DNA from 3 places in the Arthrobacter sp. DualSoilB13 genome. Region 3 is predicted to be linked to each of the others. Evidence: riboswitches for the same ligand, from Rfam matches in the RefSeq annotation. Region 3 holds a riboswitch; each other region holds the start of a gene.
The links. A riboswitch is a leader RNA that binds a small molecule or an ion and turns the genes downstream of it on or off. The one in region 3 is predicted to bind cyclic di-AMP.
Positions count from the first base shown of each region.

Region 1: linked by a shared signal. The riboswitch ahead of ACZ5J0_RS03795 (aggregation-promoting factor C-terminal-like domain-containing protein) and the one ahead of ACZ5J0_RS01960 (NlpC/P60 family protein) in region 3 are both predicted to bind cyclic di-AMP.
Region 2: linked by a shared signal. The riboswitch ahead of ACZ5J0_RS04725 (C40 family peptidase) and the one ahead of ACZ5J0_RS01960 (NlpC/P60 family protein) in region 3 are both predicted to bind cyclic di-AMP.

Region 1 covers NZ_AP035865.1:779,022-784,579, forward strand. Annotated here, with positions in the region: gene ACZ5J0_RS03790 (glycosyltransferase) at 1-601, opposite strand, end outside; gene ACZ5J0_RS03795 (aggregation-promoting factor C-terminal-like domain-containing protein) at 813-1,676, opposite strand; cyclic di-AMP (ydaO/yuaA leader) riboswitch at 1,682-1,838, opposite strand; gene ACZ5J0_RS03800 (sensor histidine kinase) at 1,937-3,484, opposite strand; gene ACZ5J0_RS03805 (response regulator transcription factor) at 3,488-4,228, opposite strand; gene ACZ5J0_RS03810 (winged helix-turn-helix domain-containing protein) at 4,853-5,558, shown strand, end outside.
Region 2 covers NZ_AP035865.1:981,901-987,458, reverse strand. Annotated here, with positions in the region: gene ACZ5J0_RS04740 (DUF6457 domain-containing protein) at 1-787, opposite strand, end outside; gene ACZ5J0_RS04735 (HNH endonuclease) at 830-1,330, opposite strand; gene ACZ5J0_RS04730 (NlpC/P60 family protein) at 1,547-2,332, opposite strand; gene ACZ5J0_RS04725 (C40 family peptidase) at 2,431-3,174, opposite strand; cyclic di-AMP (ydaO/yuaA leader) riboswitch at 3,179-3,340, opposite strand; gene ACZ5J0_RS04720 (M23 family metallopeptidase) at 3,486-4,322, opposite strand; cyclic di-AMP (ydaO/yuaA leader) riboswitch at 4,327-4,538, opposite strand; gene ACZ5J0_RS04715 (metal-dependent transcriptional regulator) at 4,750-5,445, opposite strand.
Region 3 covers NZ_AP035865.1:389,306-394,863, reverse strand. Annotated here, with positions in the region: gene ACZ5J0_RS01975 (PEP/pyruvate-binding domain-containing protein) at 1-1,041, opposite strand, end outside; gene ACZ5J0_RS01970 (universal stress protein) at 1,061-2,098, opposite strand; gene ACZ5J0_RS01965 (Rossmann-fold NAD(P)-binding domain-containing protein) at 2,516-3,208, shown strand; gene ACZ5J0_RS01960 (NlpC/P60 family protein) at 3,371-4,168, opposite strand; cyclic di-AMP (ydaO/yuaA leader) riboswitch at 4,172-4,339, opposite strand; gene ACZ5J0_RS01955 (copper resistance CopC family protein) at 4,514-5,149, opposite strand; gene ACZ5J0_RS01950 (NCS2 family permease) at 5,265-5,558, shown strand, end outside.

The sequences.
Region 1 (5,558 bases), 390 kb from region 3:
GGGTGTAGGGGAGCAGCTGGCGGGCGACGTCGGCACGAATGGCTTTGAACCCGCACTCAGCATCGGAGAAGCGCGCTCCCGTCAGGACGCGCAACAGAAAATTGTAGGCGCGTGCAATGACGTCACGGTGGTGGCTAAATGTCCCGTGCGAAGCCTTTGCCAGACGCGTGCCGACAGCGAGGTCTGAGTGGCCCGACATCAGCGGGGCCAGAAGAGGAGCCACGGCCGAAAGGTCGAAGGACAGGTCCAGGTCTATATAGGCAAGCAGCGGTGACGCGGAGGACAACCAGATCTTACGGAGGGAGTTTCCGCGGCCCCTTCGATCAAGACGGACCACCATAAGCTCGGGGAATTCCCTCGCCAGGCGTTCGGCGATCCGCAGGGTGCCGTCCGTGCTGGCGTTGTCCACCACAGTGATCCGGAAGGTGTGCGGAAGAGTGTCTGCAAGGTGCCCGTGCAGCCTGCGAAGGTTTTCTTCCAGGCGGACTTCCTGGTTGAACACGGGTATGGCGATGTCCAGGACGGGAGCCAGCGCGGGTGTGCTGGCGGGAGTGCCTTGCACCGTCCGATGCAGTGCTGGCCGGGGAGCTGTGAGCGTCATATATCCAGCATGCGACGGCCGATTATGTGGGCTTTAGGCGGAGGCTGTGACCGCGCTGTGAACCATGGGCAGCGCCTGTGAACCACGGGTGGCGCCTGTGAACCACGGGTGGCGCCTGTAAAACAGCAAAAGCCGCATCCGTTCCCGCCATCCGCTCCAGTGGGTACTGGGGCGGACGGCGGGAACGGGCGCGGCAATGAAGCGGTCTGGCTTAGTACCAGTTGTTGGCCAAGTGGAAGCCCAGAGCGGCGGACGGGGATCCGTAGCGCTCCTTGATGTAGTTCAGGCCCCACTTGATCTGGGTCTGGTAGTTGGTCTGCCAGTCAGCACCAGCGGAGGCCATCTTGCCGGCCGGGAGGGACTGGACAATGCCATACGCGCCGCTGGAAGCGTTGGTGGCAGTTGTCCTCCAGTTGGATTCCTTCTCCCACAGGGTGTTCAGTGCGGTCATCTCAGCTGCGCTCCAGCCGTAGTTGCCCAGGATGCTGGCGGCGTAGGCCTTGGCGGCGGCGGGGTCGTCCACGGCTTTCGGGGCGGCTGCGGCAGCTGCAGCTTCCGCAGCGGCGGCGGCAGCAGCGGCGTCGGCGGCTTGCTTGGCTGCAGCGTCAGCGGCAGCCTTCTCAGCTGCGGCTTGGGCGGCAGCGGCGTCGGCGGCTTGCTTGGCTGCAGCGTCAGCGGCAGCCTTCTCAGCAGCGGCCTGGTCAGCGGCAGCCTTGTCGGCAGCGGCCTTCTCAGCAGCTGCCTTGTCCGCGGCAGCCCGGTCAGCTGCGCCCTTGGCGGCGGCAGCATCCAAGGAAGCGGAGATTTCAGCTGACTTGTTGGCGCTGACCTGGGCAGCAGCCTGGGTCCCGGCAACGCGGCTCGCCTCAGGGAGAGTCAACGCGGCGTTTGCGGCGGTTCCGAGCGATGCAACACCCAGTGCGGCTGCAACAACGCCGGCTACGACTGACATGCGGTGGCCGGACTTACCCTGGCGGGCAGCGTTCTTGAGGACGGACTGCGACTTGGTGAGCGGTGCGTTGTGTTCGTCGCGGTGACGCGCAGAAGGGCGCGTCTGATCGTTAAATTCAGACATGTTGTGTGACCTCTCAGCGCCTGCGGAGTTAGCTGTCGGGTTCGGATGAGGTCATCCGGCCGCGCGTCACGCTGCGGCTTCACCCCTAGGGCGGCACATTGCCAGGCCCGGAGACTGTGGGTCCCCCGTCTCTGCCTCAAAGAAGAACGGACTCCGGGAAGTGGCAGAGCTCGGCGCATCCCGGATGTGGGTCCTTGGGGAAACCCACCCTTTCGACGGTACAGGAGGTTTCTTCAGAAGTCACATTTAGGTAACAGAGATCACGACGCCGGTGAGTCGCCTTGCCGGCTTGTCTGACTTTCTCCGGCGCTTACCGTGGGAAGTCGCAGTGCGAACTCGGTGCGCCCGGGCCGGGAGGTCACCTCCACGGTGCCACCATGGGCGGCAACAATCGAATCCACAATGGAAAGGCCCAGTCCGGAGGTGCCTTCAGAACCCGATCTCGCGGCATCAGCGCGGGCAAAACGGGAGAAGATCCGGCCTTGGAAATCGACCGGAATGCCCGGGCCGTTGTCCGTGACTGTGACCACTGCGCTGCCATCAGCGGAGAGCATGACGCCTGTCACCACGGTGGTGCCGGGATCGGTATGTTTGCGCGCGTTGGACAGCAGGTTGGCGAGCACCTGGTGCAATTGCGTTACATCGCCGCGGACCGTGACAGGTTCATCGGGGAGCTGGAGGTGCCAGATGTGATCCGGCGCCATGACCTTCTCATCGCTGACGGTTTCGATCACCAATTGGGTCAGGTCAACGTCCTCGACTTTCACGGGCTGCCCCTCGTCCAGGCGCGCCAGCAGCAGCAGGTCCTCAACCAGCGTGGTCATGCGCTCCGATTGGCTTTGGACCCTTGCCAGCGACTTGCGGCCATCGTCGGTGAAGGTCTCGGTCATCCTCAGCAACTCCGTGTAGCCTCGGATCGCGGTGAGCGGTGTGCGGAGTTCGTGTGAGGCATCAGCGACGAACTGACGCACCTTGGTTTCGCTTTCCTGCCGTGCTTCCAACGCACTGGCGACGTTCTCCAGCATCTGGTTCAGAGCATGGCCAACGCTTCCAACTTCCGTTCCGGGATGAGCGGCCGACGGCGGTACGCGCACCGCAAGTGCGACCTCACCGGCGTCGAGGGGGAGGCGCGAAACCTTGGTGGCAACCTCGGAGAGCTGCTCAAGCGGCCGCATGGTCCGCCGGATGATCACTGTTCCGGCGAGGCCGATCAGTACCAATCCGCCCAACGAAACCAACACCATGGTCCACACCAGCGAGGCCTCGGCGCTTTGCTTGTCCGCCAAGGGCAGTCCCGTCACGATCACATCACCGTAGGTGTCCACTGCCACCAGCCGGTAGTCACCATTGGACAGGGACCGATCCACCGGGACGTTGTCCTTGGGGAGCGACAACAGGACCTGCTCATCGGCTGCGGAGAGTGAAACGCGGTTGCCTTGGGCGTCGATGAGCCCCGAACTCCTCACGGTTGAGCCGTCGATCCTCGCGTTGAGCGTTCCCGCGGCCTGGCCGCGCGCCTCCAGCGGGTCAGGCCTTCCGGAGGGGTTCGTGGGAAAGTTCGACGGCGGCCTGCCGAAGTCGGTCGCGCGGCTGGACGCCTGCTCCAATTGCCTATCGAGCTGCCTGTTGAAGACCATGTCCATGGACGCGTAGCTGACAATGCCCACGGCTCCGCAGATGGCCACCAGGAGTGCCATGGCCACCAGGACCAGTCGGGTCCGCAGGTGCCAGGTGGACGGATTGAGCCAGCTGCGCTCTGGATTTCCGGGAATACGGGAGCTTTTTGCCACTCCTGACAGTGTGCTCAACGCTTAGTCCGCTGGCTTGATGACGTACCCGGCGCCACGGATGGTGTGGATCATGGGTGGATGGTTGGCTTCGATCTTCTTGCGTAGGTAGGAGATGTACAGTTCCACGATGTTGGCCTGGCCACCGAAGTCGTAGTCCCACACCCGGTCCAGAATCTGGGCTTTGCTGACCACCCGTTTGGGGTTTTCCATGAGGTAGCGCAAAAGTTCAAACTGGGTGGCGGTGAGCGGGATGTCCTCGCCGGCCCGGGTGACTTCGCGGGTGTCCACGTTCAGCGTGAGATCTCCCACCACAAGCTCGGCAGTGTCCATGGCCGCCACCCCGGAACGCTGGACCAGACGGTGGAGGCGTAGGAGGACCTCTTCCATGCTGAAGGGCTTGGTGACGTAGTCGTCCCCTCCGGCGGCGAGCCCAACGATCCGATCCTGTACGGCGTCCTTGGCGGTGAGGAACAGTGCGGGAACTTCCGGGGCGAAGGTGCGGATGCGATTGAGGACCTCCACGCCGTCGAAGCCGGGCAGCATGACGTCCAGGACCAGCACGTCAGGGCGAAAGTCCTTGGCCAGTTTTACGGCCCCGGGCCCGTCCCCGGCCACTGCCACGGACCAGCCCGCCATTCGAAGTCCCATGCTCATGAGCTCGGCGAGGCTGGGTTCATCGTCCACCACAAGGGCGCGGATGGGGGAGCCGTCCGGATGGGAGAGTTGGGGAAGGTTGTTGGTCATGGAGTGCGAGGAGGCCATGGGACAACTCTCCGTTCTGCTGGTTAGCCAGCGCTTTGCCGGTCCTGTGAAGACGCTGTGAACCCAACACTAGCGAGAGAGCTGTTTCTACAGCTTGTAGCAGATTTTTTCGGGAAATTTGTTGAACCGCCATTTAGTGTGATTGGACAGCAACTGTTTCAGATCGTGAGATTCCGCCGCATGCCCGTTCGTGGGAACCGACGCGGCACTCTGGCCAGATTCACCGAAGAAAATTCACTTAATGGCGAATATTCCCGGCTGTGGTCGAATGAAATGCCATTCATTTATAGGCCCGGCTGAATTGTGATTTGCGGCACAATAGACCTCAACGTCTCAAAATGTGGACGGTTCGACGCTTTGTTACTTGCGTGTTGCCATTGTTACGTTGCACACTTCCAATGTGAACAAGAACTCAACAGCACCTGCAGCCGCAGCAACCTGGCCCAGCGAACCCGCTGGCCATGATGACCGCTGTTGTCGAATGCAAGCCTAACTTTCCACCCCAAGAAGTTTCAGGCATTCGCCCCCTAGCCCAGCGTTGGGCGCCCCTCCCCAAACTCATTGCGGGGACAATCAGCATTCGAAGCCGCGATGACGGCTATTCACTTTTGAGGTAAGCACTCCATGTCAGTTGCATCTGGATACGTCCACATCTCCGTCCGTAACGCCAACAAGGCAGCGTCAAACGCAGGGCTTCGCCCCGGCTTCGGCAGCCGCCCCGGCTACTCTCCGGCTCCCCAGGGCGCCGGGCAGCAGGCCCCCGGCTATGTGCCCCAGGGCTACAACCCCAACTCCTACGGCCAGTTGCGCGCAGTCCCCACGGCAGAGCCGGCACCCATGACTGCACCCACTCCTGTGATTGCCCAGTCGGACAAACTCCGCCCCGTCGCCAACGACAACGTGGCCCGCGGATTTGTCCTGTACATGGGAATTGACGAAGAAACTGCTGCCGCTGCAGGAACATCCATCGCCAAGCTCGCCCAGGAAATCCGGGCCTACGCCCAGTCCCTCGTGACCGGCGCGGAAAGCTATGCCGCCGTCGCAGTGGCCCCCGCCGGGGCACCCGGGTCAGCCCTCGACGTCGTGCGTTCCACGTTCGGTGACCCCACTGTTGCCGCACGCCAGCGCACCGAAGCTGCCCGTCCGGCGCCGCAGCAGGAATCCCGTCCGTCCGGCGTGCTGATTGACCTCGCCCGCCGCGAAGTGCACCTGGATGGCGAATCGCTGAACCTGACGTTCAAGGAATTCGAACTCCTCAACTACCTCGTCGAAAACGGCACCCGCACCGTGGGCCGCGACGAACTGCTTGAGGGACTATGGCGCAACGCCG
Region 2 (5,558 bases), 590 kb from region 3:
TGGTCAGGGGTGCGGCGGGGCGCACCACGGAATGTGCTGCTACTCCAGCCACCGCGAGGACCTCGTTGATGTCCACTTCCACGCCCTCAAGCTCGAATGCCTGAAGCAGTGTCCGGCACCATTCCTCGAGCGTCTCTTCCTGGCTCTTCACGTCCGCCTCCAACTCGTAGTCAATGCCCAAGGCCGCAGCGTCCTCCCATGTATCCACGTCATCGGTGGACCCAGCGGGGACTTCAACGTCCAGCACGTTCAGCCTAGCAAGCAGGCGGAACACTGATGAGTTCGTTAACCCGGAACCTCCCGAAGCTACGGCCACTTCCCTTTCCAGGGCCTCTGTACTGTAGGCCCCCAGAAGTGGCTGCTTCCGGCCGTCGGCAGAGACGGCCATGGCTCCTTCCATTCCGGGACTGGACTCAAGAGCTGCCCAAAGGAGGCCAACACCGCGGGATGCATGCGGCATATCGCAGGCAAGCACCAACGTCCATGGAGTGCTCCTACCGCCATTCTTCAGCGCGCTCAAGCCGGCCGCGATGGCAGCTGCCGGCCCTGCGAATACAGGTTCTTCGCGTGTCCGCAGAACAGCGTCCGGTAGGTTCCCGGTGCCTCCTGGCTCGCCGCCGCCTGAGCCGGGCTCATCCGGCCCCACCACAACCACCGCCGAAGCACCCCGGGCAGCCTGAAGTGCGAGCGAAAGGAGGGTGTCGCCGTCGTACTTCAACCATGGCTTGGGCACGCCGCCGAGGCGGGTGGCCCTGCCACCCGCCAAAATCACGGCGTTGAACTCCATCCGCCCAGACTACCCGGGCGGCCGGAGGTCAGCAGAAATCGATCAGGCAGCGGATTCCGGCAAAAGGAACGGGTCCCAGTCCGGCGCAGGTTTCTCGAGTTCTTTGATCTGCCACATGGTTCCCTGGGGCACCCCGGGTTTGAAACGGAGCTTCCAACCCATTTCAGCCAGTGTGTGGTCGCTTTTGGCGTTGTTGCATTTCAAGCACGCCGCAACCAGGTTTTCCCAGGAATCCGCGCCGCCCCTGGATTTGGGGTGGACGTGGTCTATGGTGTGGGCTGTTTTGCCGCAATAGGCGCACCGGTGACCGTCGCGGCGAAGCACCCCGCGGCGGCTCACGGCGGTGACCTTGTTGTACTTGGGACGTATGTAGCGGTTAAGGAGAATCACGGACGGGCGTCCAAGAATTTCCTGTGGCCCGACGACAGGCTCGTCGCCTTCGGCCACTACGCTAGCTTTCCCAGTGAGCACAAGGACCAGCGCCCGGCGGAATGTTATTACCGCCAGCGGTTCATATCCAGCATTCAGAACGAGTGTGCGCATGCACGTACCTCTTCACGGCCGCACCCGTCAGGGGCACGAGGGCCGGCTGCCCTCTGCATGTACGGGCTGTGGATCGACAACATAAGGGTAAGCACTTATATGCCGTATCAACGAATTTTTCTGTCGTTTCGCTCACAGTGTCGGCAAGAGTTCATGCGCGGTTAAAGCAGAACACCCCGCCGGCCGGAGCCTGCGGGGTGTTCTGAAGAAAGTGAATCAGCCGTTGACGCGGATGAAAACCGGGCCGGAACCGACGTTGACGCTGAACAGTGCCGTGGTGGATCCGTTCCATCCACCGTGAACTGCCTGGCCGTTGCCCACGTATACAGCGATGTGCGCCTGTCCGGCCAAACCACCGTTTGCGTAGTAGGCGAGGTCGCCGGGCTGGGCTTCTGCTGCACTGACCGTGCGGCCCAAGGAGAGGTAACCTGCAGGCCAGTCGTGGAAGTTGATTCCCACGGCTGCAAGGGAGTTGGTGACCAGCATGGTGCAGTCCTGGGTGACGCCGAGCTGGGCGTAAGCAGCTGCAGCGATGGCTGCGCCGAGTCCGCTGGAAGCCGCCGGAGCTGCTGGAGCGGGGGTTGAGTTGCTGACGGCCACGGTGGCGTTGGCTGCAGGAGCGGCCTTGGCGGCAACCGCAGGTACTTCCTTGGCTTCAACCTTGGCCGGCGCTTCTTCCACCACAACGGGAGCCGGAGCTTCCACGGTGGTGACCACGGGACGCTCGTAAGAGATAGCCACAGTGGAGTCGGCCGCGATGGTGGCCTGCGCTACGGACTGGACGTCCAATGTGGACGTGGAGGTCGACTCACGATCAACGTTGGTCTCGGCTGCGTTGGCCGCGATGCCGCTGGTCAGGACCAGGCCTGAAGCTGCGGCGATCACTGCTGCCTGGCGGCCAACGCCGGCGGCGTTGGAGCTGACAGCTTTGGCAATGACGGCAAGCGAGCTGGTCTTGGGGGCCTCAGCGCGGTGCCGTGCAAGCTTGTTTGCACTGGTCATGATTTTCTCTTTTCGTATCCGAGCGCCGTTGGGTGCACACGGGTAGCGGGTAGGACCGGCATTGCGGGCATGCCGGCCCACCCCGAGCCGGATTGTTTCTAGCGGAGGGTGTAGAACGAGGAGGTGCCGGTGGACGCTACGGAGTGCAGCAGCGTTCCCTGGCCGGGGTTCAAAGCGCTGATCATCATGCCATTGCCGACGTAGATGCCCACATGGGCTCCGCCGTTCTGCATGACGAGGTCGCCGGGAGAAGGAGTGCTGGTGGGCGTCATAGCCGTCCAGGCGTTCACGCGGGGGATGCTGATGCCTGCCTGGGCGTAGACCCACTGGGTGAAGCCGGAGCAGTCCCAGCCGTTAGGTGTTGTTCCGCCCCAAACGTACGGGGAGCCGATGCCGGTGTAGGCAATAGCAGCAAGGCCGGAAGCAGCTGCGCTGGCAGCCGGGTCCTTGGCCTCGGAGGACTTCGCCGTCACGGCTTCAGGGGCTTCGTCCGTGGTGGCCGTTGCTCGTTCGGTAACCTGCGCTGCGCGCTGGACTACCTTGGGGGCTTCCTTGGTGGCCACGGTGGGGCTCTCGAAGGAAACGGTGGCTGTTGGCTCTGCGGTAACCACTGCCGTTACAACCAGCTGCTGGGTGCTGGAGGCTTCAGTCTTGGAAACATCGGCGTCGGCTGCCTGTGCGGGCAATCCGACGGTGAGGACGAGGCCTGAGGCTGCGGCCAGAACGATGGCCTGACGGCTCATGGTTCCGGCGTTGGTGGATACAGCCTTGGAAAGCGTGTTCAACGGGTTCGTGCGAACCGTTTGGGCGCGATGGCGCGCAGGGGTAGTGCGTGATGACACGTAGGTAGCCTCTCCCAATGCCTGCGAGGTGAGCTGTCGGATTCGGATGGGAGTCATCCGGCCGCGCCGCTTCCAAGGAAGATTTGCGACTTAACCCCAAGGCCTTCTCACGAAGACCAGAAGTGGTTCCCCCGCCCCTGCCAGACGATTTATGCGAACGGACCTTGAGAGGTGGCAGAGCTAGGCAATCCACTCAAGTGCACCGGCCCCCTAAAAAGCCGATGCGCTCTGTACGCTACAACAGTTGAACGCAAATGTCACATTCAGGTCACGGGGTGTCCCGCACATGCGAGAGGCGACCATCAGATTGGTTAGAGCCAGCCCATGGGGTCTACGACTTCACCGTTGACCTGAACCTCGAAGTGGAGGTGGCAGCCGGTTGAAGCGCCCGTGGTGCCGCTCAGCGCGACGGTATCGCCACGGTTGACGGTTTGTCCCACCTGGACGGTGAAGGACGACAGGTGGTTGTACGTGGTCTCGAGGCCGTTGCCGTGGTCGATCACCACACGGTTGCCTCCGCCATATTCGTGCCATCCGGCGAAAGTGACCTTGCCGGTTGCCGCTGCGTGGACAGCGGTGCCGCACTGGGCAACGAAGTCCTGGCCCCGGTGGAAGTCACCGGCGCCGCCCGTGAGGGGGCTGATGCGGTAGCCGAAGGGCGATGCCGTGGTAAGCGTGTCAAGGGGGCTGGCCATGGTGCCAACGGATGATGCGCGCTGGATGCTTCCGGCCGACTGGGCGCTGAGCAGTTGCTTCAACTTCCCATCGGGGTCAGCGGCAGTGGCGACTGCGGCTCGGCTGAAGTCGATCTTCGCCGACGCGGCCGCGGAAACCTCGGGCTGGCTGCCCGCGGGGGCTGCGACGGCGAGGGCGGACTCGGTCTGGCCCGATTCCGAGGTGGCCATGACCGGGCTGGTGGCCGGCAGGCCGACAGTCAGGGCAAGCCCGGTGGCGGCAAGCGCAACACCGGCCTTCTGCCCGACGCCGCTGGCAGCGGCGAAGTCGGCAACCTGGCGCAGGGGGCTCTTACGGCGGCGCACTTGACGCTCGGTGGCGCGGGGCCGGATCTCCGTGACGACGGTGGCTGGCCGCAGCTCAGCAGCGGGGCCGGACGCGCGGCGGCGACCCCTGACGTTCTGCGATGTCAAACTCTGTTCCTCTCTCAAAAGCCTGCGAAGTTAGCTGTCGGATTCGGGTCAGAGAGTACAAAGACCCGGTCCGCGCGAGGCGCTCACGGCACACAGGTATCCCAAGAGGGACTTGTATACGTGGGCACTTCTGCTGCGGACTTCACCCCAAGGCTGCTTCTTTAGACAGCCGCTTGTGGTTCCCCCGCCTCTGCCAGTGGTGGGTGACACACCTGATCCGCTGGCAGAGCTCGGCTCCGGATCAGGTAACGCTTTGGTATCAGCGCTAGTAAATAACTATAGGGGATTAAGGCCTTCGGTAATAAATTCGTTATCAACAGGATCGGGCTCAGAGCGAGAAGCCCTTATCACTATTTTCGGAAAACCGCAGGTCACGCACGCTAAAAAGTGACAGAAGTGAGGTTTGACACGGCGCTGCCGGCGACACTCAGTTGAGGGATACGAAGACGTGCGCGGCCACCTCGGGCGGCAGCTCCAAAGCGCCTTCGATGCCCGGAACACGGACGGAGATGTACTCGCCGACGCGCTCCAGCGAGACACTTGCGCCGGGACGGATTCCGCCTTCGTCCAATTGGGTCAGGAGCTCCGGCTCAACCTGGATGGGCTCCGCGAGGCGGCTGACCACCACGCGGGTAGCGGCGGCATATCCGTCCATTGCCTGGAGCAGGTTGACATCCAGCCGAGGGAAGGGCTGGCTGGCAAGGCCGCCAAGCGCTTCAAGTCCGGGGATGGGGTTGCCGTAGGGAGACTCCGTGGGGTGTTCCAAGAGCTCGTAGAGCCGACGCTCCACACGCTCGCTCATGACGTGCTCCCAGCGGCACGCTTCATCATGGACGTAGGCCCAATCGAGCCCAATGACGTCGGCCAGCAGGCGCTCCGCGAGGCGGTGCTTGCGCATGACTTCGGTGGCGCGCTTCCGGCCCGCTTCCGTCAGTTCCAGGTGGCGGTCGTTGGACACAATCACCAGGCCATCGCGCTCCATGCGTCCGATGGTCTGGGAAACAGTGGGGCCGGAGTGCCGCAGGCGCTCGGCGATGCGGGCCCGCAGGGCCACAATGTTTTCTTCTTCAAGCTCCAAAATGGTCCGAAGATACATCTCAGTGGTATCGATCAGATCCGTCATCCAGCTCAGCTCTCCTCGAACGCAGTTCCTTGCGTAATCTCCACCGTACCGCGTCCCTGGCAAGGGCGGACGGTGTGCACCGCCGCCCCCGGAACGCCAACCCCCAGCCTAGC
Region 3 (5,558 bases):
AGGAGGCTTTCGCGTAGTTTGCGGGTACAGGGTGGTGATGGGCCTGGCCTGGGTGAGCCACATCTTTCCCGCGGGATCGATGGCCCACTCGGTATCCTGCGGGGCGCGATAGTGCTCCTGAACCTCACGGCCCAGCTCGACAAGGGCAAGCACCTGACGATCACTCAGGCAAGGCTCCACGTCTGAATCGGCAGAACGGCGCCGCTCGAGTCGCTCCGTACCGCCGCCTGGAACGGCGCGGATCTCCAGCTGTCTGTCCCCCAAGGTCCTGCTTACAATGCCGCCCTGCAGGGTGTCCACCACATAGTGATCCGGGTTGACGGCACCGGAGACTACCGATTCCCCCAAGCCGGGGCTGGCATCAATGACGGTTTCATTGCGATTCCCCGTCACGGGGTTGGCGGTAAACATGACGCCAGCCGTAGTGGAATCCACCATCTCCTGCACCACCACGGCCAAGGCCACCGTGGCGTGGTCAATCCCGTTGGTGGTCCGGTAGGCCACGGCACGATCTGTCCAGAGCGAGGCCCAGCAGCGGCTTACGGCGTCCAGGACCGCGTTCACGCCGACTACGTTCAGGAAAGTGTCCTGTTGTCCGGCGAAGCTCGCGAACGGCAGGTCCTCGGCGGTGGCCGAAGACCTGACAGCCACTGCGACGTTATCGCCCAATTCCCCGTACGCCAATCTCACCGATTCGGCGATCCCGGCCGGCACCCCGGAGTCGAGAACCAAAGACCGGGCACGGGTGGCGATCTCACTCAGCCGGTCCAACCCCGCCGCATCAGCCTCCGACAAAGCCGCAAGGACAGGCTCCAGAGCAGCTCCCGAGAGCGCCCGCTGGTACGCAGCAGTTGTGAGGCAAAAACCGGGTGGCACGGGCAGCCCTGCATTAGCTAACTCGCCAAGATTGGCTGCCTTGCCACCGACCTCCGGAACCATGTCTCCACGGATTTTTGAGATGTTCCGGACGAACACCGAACCCGAGGCGCCGAGGCTGGCGCCGCGATCCTGATCCGGATCTTCGGGCTCCATACTGTCCATGGATGTGCCAGGCGCCGACTCAGGCAGCGCCGAGCATGGGTCCAAACTTGTGACGGTCCGCCAGCCGGGGATCTTCCCTGTCCGGAACAACCAGCACTGGCCCTTTGGCGTGGTGCAGGACTCCGTCTGATGTTGACCCCAGCAGCATTCCCGCGAATCCGCCTCGGCCACGGGTTCCCAAAACAACCAGCTCGACGCTGCGGCTGGTTTCCACAAGAACATCAACGGGCGAGCCATCCCGGAGGTCCGTCTCAATAGCCAACGAAGGGAAGTGGCTTCTGAGCCAGGCAACACCGGCGTCAAGCTGGACCCTGATATCGGCGAATAGGGCATCGCGGTCCAACGGAGCCGGAACCCACGCCAGGGAACCGCTGTACTGCGGAACAGCGCAGATGACGCGCAGTGTGGCTCCCATACGCTGCGCTTGCTCGGCAGCCTCGAGCACAGCAACGCGTGCTTGTTCGGAGCCGTCAACGCCTACTGCAACCACGTTTTCCACAGTGCGCGGGCCCGTTTTGGCGTGCTCGGCCTTGATGTGTTTGTCCTCGGTGTTCTCACCGAGGCGGTCAGCGCAATAGAGCGGGACCGTCACCGTGGGGCATTTGGCGTGCGCGGGCAGGGCACTACTCACCGAACCCAGGAGGCGCCCGACGAACCCACCGCGACCCCTGCTGCCGAACACCAGCAGCGCGGCCTCCTCGGAAAGGTCCAACAAGACACCAGCGGCATCACCGTTTTCCACGGAAGCATCGACGTCAATGGCATATCCGGAGACTTTGTCCAAGGCTTGACGAACGATCGCATCAGCGCCTTCGCGGATGACGGAATCGTCAACTGTTGCGTAGCCACCGTCCAAGCCGGAGGCCGCGAAAATTGGCACGGAGTATGCCGTGACAATATGCAGCGGAAGCTGGCGGCGCTCCGCCTCCCGTGCGGCCCAAACCAAGGCGCACTGACCGTGCTCTGAACCATCCACCCCGACGACGATGCCACCAGGTTCCACAACCTGGTCCTGGCCGTCCGGTGACTCTTCACTGTGTCTTCCGTGCTGGTCCATGGGGGCCTGCCTCTCCACCTACTGCTTGATGTTCCGGCTATTCTGCCAGAGGATCCCGGCCTAGAACTTCCAGACTGTTTTATTGCCAACGGCCGGGGCAGGAGAAACCCGGAAATTCCTCCTCCCAATGCTCACTATTCTCGGTCAGCAGTGGCGAATCAAGACGACATTTGGCTATGTGCATAACGGTCAGGGCTCGGTTCCCGGCGGCCCCTGGGGTGCTCGCGGCGAAGAGACAAAACGCGCAGGCGGAGAGGCTATCCATGGCCGAAAAAGTTCGGTAGTGTTCGAGTCACCGAATGGCCGGAAAACGTGTCTCACACCACACGCCCCGGTCATTTACTTGCGGCCGCTTGGGGAACTCGGACGCGATCCCACGCGATGCCGAAGGCACACACGTCAAGGAGGAACCAAGCAGTGTCACTCACGCCTGATTCCGGCACGGAACGCACCACCACCGTGATCATCGGAGCCGGCCTGTCCGGCTTGGCAGTTGCCAGCGAACTCAGCCGCTACGGCGTGGGTTCGATCGTGGTAGACGGGTTCGGCGCGTTATCCACTACTGGACCGTCCGTCCATACAGGCATGCTCCAACGCACCGACGCCGCAGATCCGACAGCAATGCAGGAACGCAACGAAATCCTTCGCCACCTGAGGAACTACGCTGCCAGTCATCACCTGGACGTTCGTAACACCACTCGCGCTGTCCGCTTGGATTTCCTGGGCTCAGATCCCTCACGGCATATCGGATACGGTGTGGCCGCCAGCATGACAACCACAGGCCTGAGGACCGGGCTCCACGCATCCGGCCCCCACGAATCCCATCCTCGCCAGTGGGCAATCCACACAGCCCAAGGCGTTCTTCTGGCAGACCACGTAGTAGTGACACGCTGCGCCCAAAGCCAGCTACGGCGCATGCTGGCCGAACTTGGCATTGCAGTCGGACAGAATCTTGCCGCGGCCATGCGGGCCGTGGGAATGCACCTGGTGGGCGTCGGAGACCTCATCACTCCGTCCCCCAAGGAAGTGCTGCGGCAAGCCAAAGCAGTGGGTCAGGCCATCTCCTCCAAGGTTGCCCTGCCGGAGGGTCCCGGCGTCGCCATCGCCTAGGAAGTCCCGCAAGCAAACGCGCTACCACCCCCGCAAGCCAGCCAAGTCCGCCGTCGTACGTCCCGCACTGAACTTTTACGAACAGAACTTAACGCCAAAGGCCGGTGCCTCCGGAGACATAAGTCTTCGAAGGCACCGGCCTTTGAACTGAAGCGTGAGGCTTTATGCGCCAGCGCGTACGTAGGTCAGGGGACCCGTTGCGGTCAACCAGCTGATCGGGTGGATGCCCGTCTGGTTGCCGTTGATGCCACCGCTGATGGCCTGGCCGTTGCCGATGTAGATAGCAACGTGGCCGGACTGGACGATCATGTCACCGGGCTGGGGATCGCTGACGACCTTGCCGTAGTTCATGAACTGCATGGGACCGAGGTCGCCTACCGGGATGCCTGCGGAGCCAAGGGCCTTTTCGACCATGGCGGTGCAGTCCTGGAAGATACCGATCTGTGCGTAAGCCGAAGCAACCATGGCTGCGTTGACGCCGCCGGCGGCGGGGGCAGCTGCAGGAGCAGCGGCAACCGGTGCGGGTGCGGCAGCAACAGGAGCAGCAACCGCGGCCTGAGCGGCAACGGGAGCTGCAGCAGCAGCCGTGGTGACAGCTGCCTTCTTGGCTACAGGGGCCTCAACAACGGGGGCCGGCTTTTCGATGACCGGAGCTGCTACGGAAGCAACTGCGGGACGCTCGAAATTGACGGTAGCCGTCGACAGGGCGGTAACAACCTTGGTGGGTGCCTCGGAAACGGTCTCGGCAACCGTTGCGGGGCTGGAATCGCGCTGAACCGGGGTCTCAGCTGCGTGAGCAGCAATGGAACCGGTCAAAACGAGGCCCGAGGCTGCTGCGATAACAGCTGCCTGACGACCAGCGCCTGAAGCGTTGCTGGCAACTGCCTTCGAGATGGAGATGAACGGATTAGGACGTACGCTGTCCGCCTTACGACGGCCGCGAAGAATGCGTGAAGACATGAAAGAGCCTCTCCCGATGCCTGCGAGGTTAGCTGTCGGATTCGGATGGGAGTCACCCGGCCACTATCTCCCGCTGTTCAGCGAAAGCATCGTGACTTCACCCCAAGGCACGCTCGAAAGCGACCTAAATTGGGTTCCCCGTCTCTGCCGTAGGTTTGTCTGCGAACGGATTCCGGACTGCGGCAGAGCTAGGCAATCAGGCCGGAAGTGCCCGCTACGTGGAACAGGCACAGGAACTACGGTACGCGATGATTCCCCCGAAGTCACATTTAAGTAACGGGAAGTGGGCTTCTGGCGTGTCGCGGTAACCGATTCGAGATATTCGCAGCTACGTAGAAAACCGCGCTATTCCGCGGGAGTATCGCCCTCTGAGTCGTTGGACGCCGCCAATTTCTTCCGTGCGGTAACGGCGAGATAAATAACGAGACCCACCGCCACAACAGCCAGCCCCACAATGCTCCAAGGGAAAGGTTGGGAGGCGTCGGCGGCTGGCTCATTGTTACCGGCAGTCCCTGGTGCGGCGGTGCCCACTGTTGGTACCGCAGCTGAGGAAGCCGAAGCCGCTGGTGAGGCACCCGCCGTACCACTCGCCGACGTCGAGCCTCCTGCGGCGGCTGTGAACGTGAAGGTGCCCTCAATCGGGTGCGAGTCGGAGCTGACCACGCGCCACACCACTGTGAACTCGCCGGCAGGGGCGCCCTCGCGGAGCTTCTGAACGGCCTGGTTGTCGATGATTTCGACCGGACCGTCCGCCCAGTTCTCGCCGCCAGCCGTCACCGTTACGCCCGATCCGATCGCGAGCGGGCGGTTGTTGAACGTAATGGAGACCGACGCCGGGACTTCCGCAACGCGGGCACCGTTGGCTGGCGCTGTGGACTCGGCGACGTCGTGCGCGGACGCCGGTGCCGCTGCAAACAGCAGGGCGGAAGCAAAAGCAAGAGCAGCGACGACGGCGGCCAGAAGCGGGCGGATGGTACGCATGGGGCGGTTTCTCCTAGTGTTGGCTTCCTTACAGACTAGGCGAATCGTTGGGAGGGCCCGCACCGGACAACATAGGATTTGAGAGCAAACTCCCCCTCGATCCCCGGAGACCTTCATGCTTAAACAAGGTTCTGCAGTCGACCGCTACTTCAAGATCTCCGAACGTGGATCCACATATTCGCGGGAAATCCGTGGCGGCTTCGCGACCTTCTTCGCCATGAGCTACATCGTGGTGCTCAATCCACTGATCCTCTCCGGACCCGATTCGAGTGGCGCGTCGCTGGGTTTCACCGCCGTGGCAGCCACCACGGCGTTCGTTGCCGGCATCCTGACCATCCTCATGGGAGCCTGGGCCAAGCACCCGTTCGCCGTGGCCACAGGCTTGGGCGTCAACGCGTTCGTCGCAGTC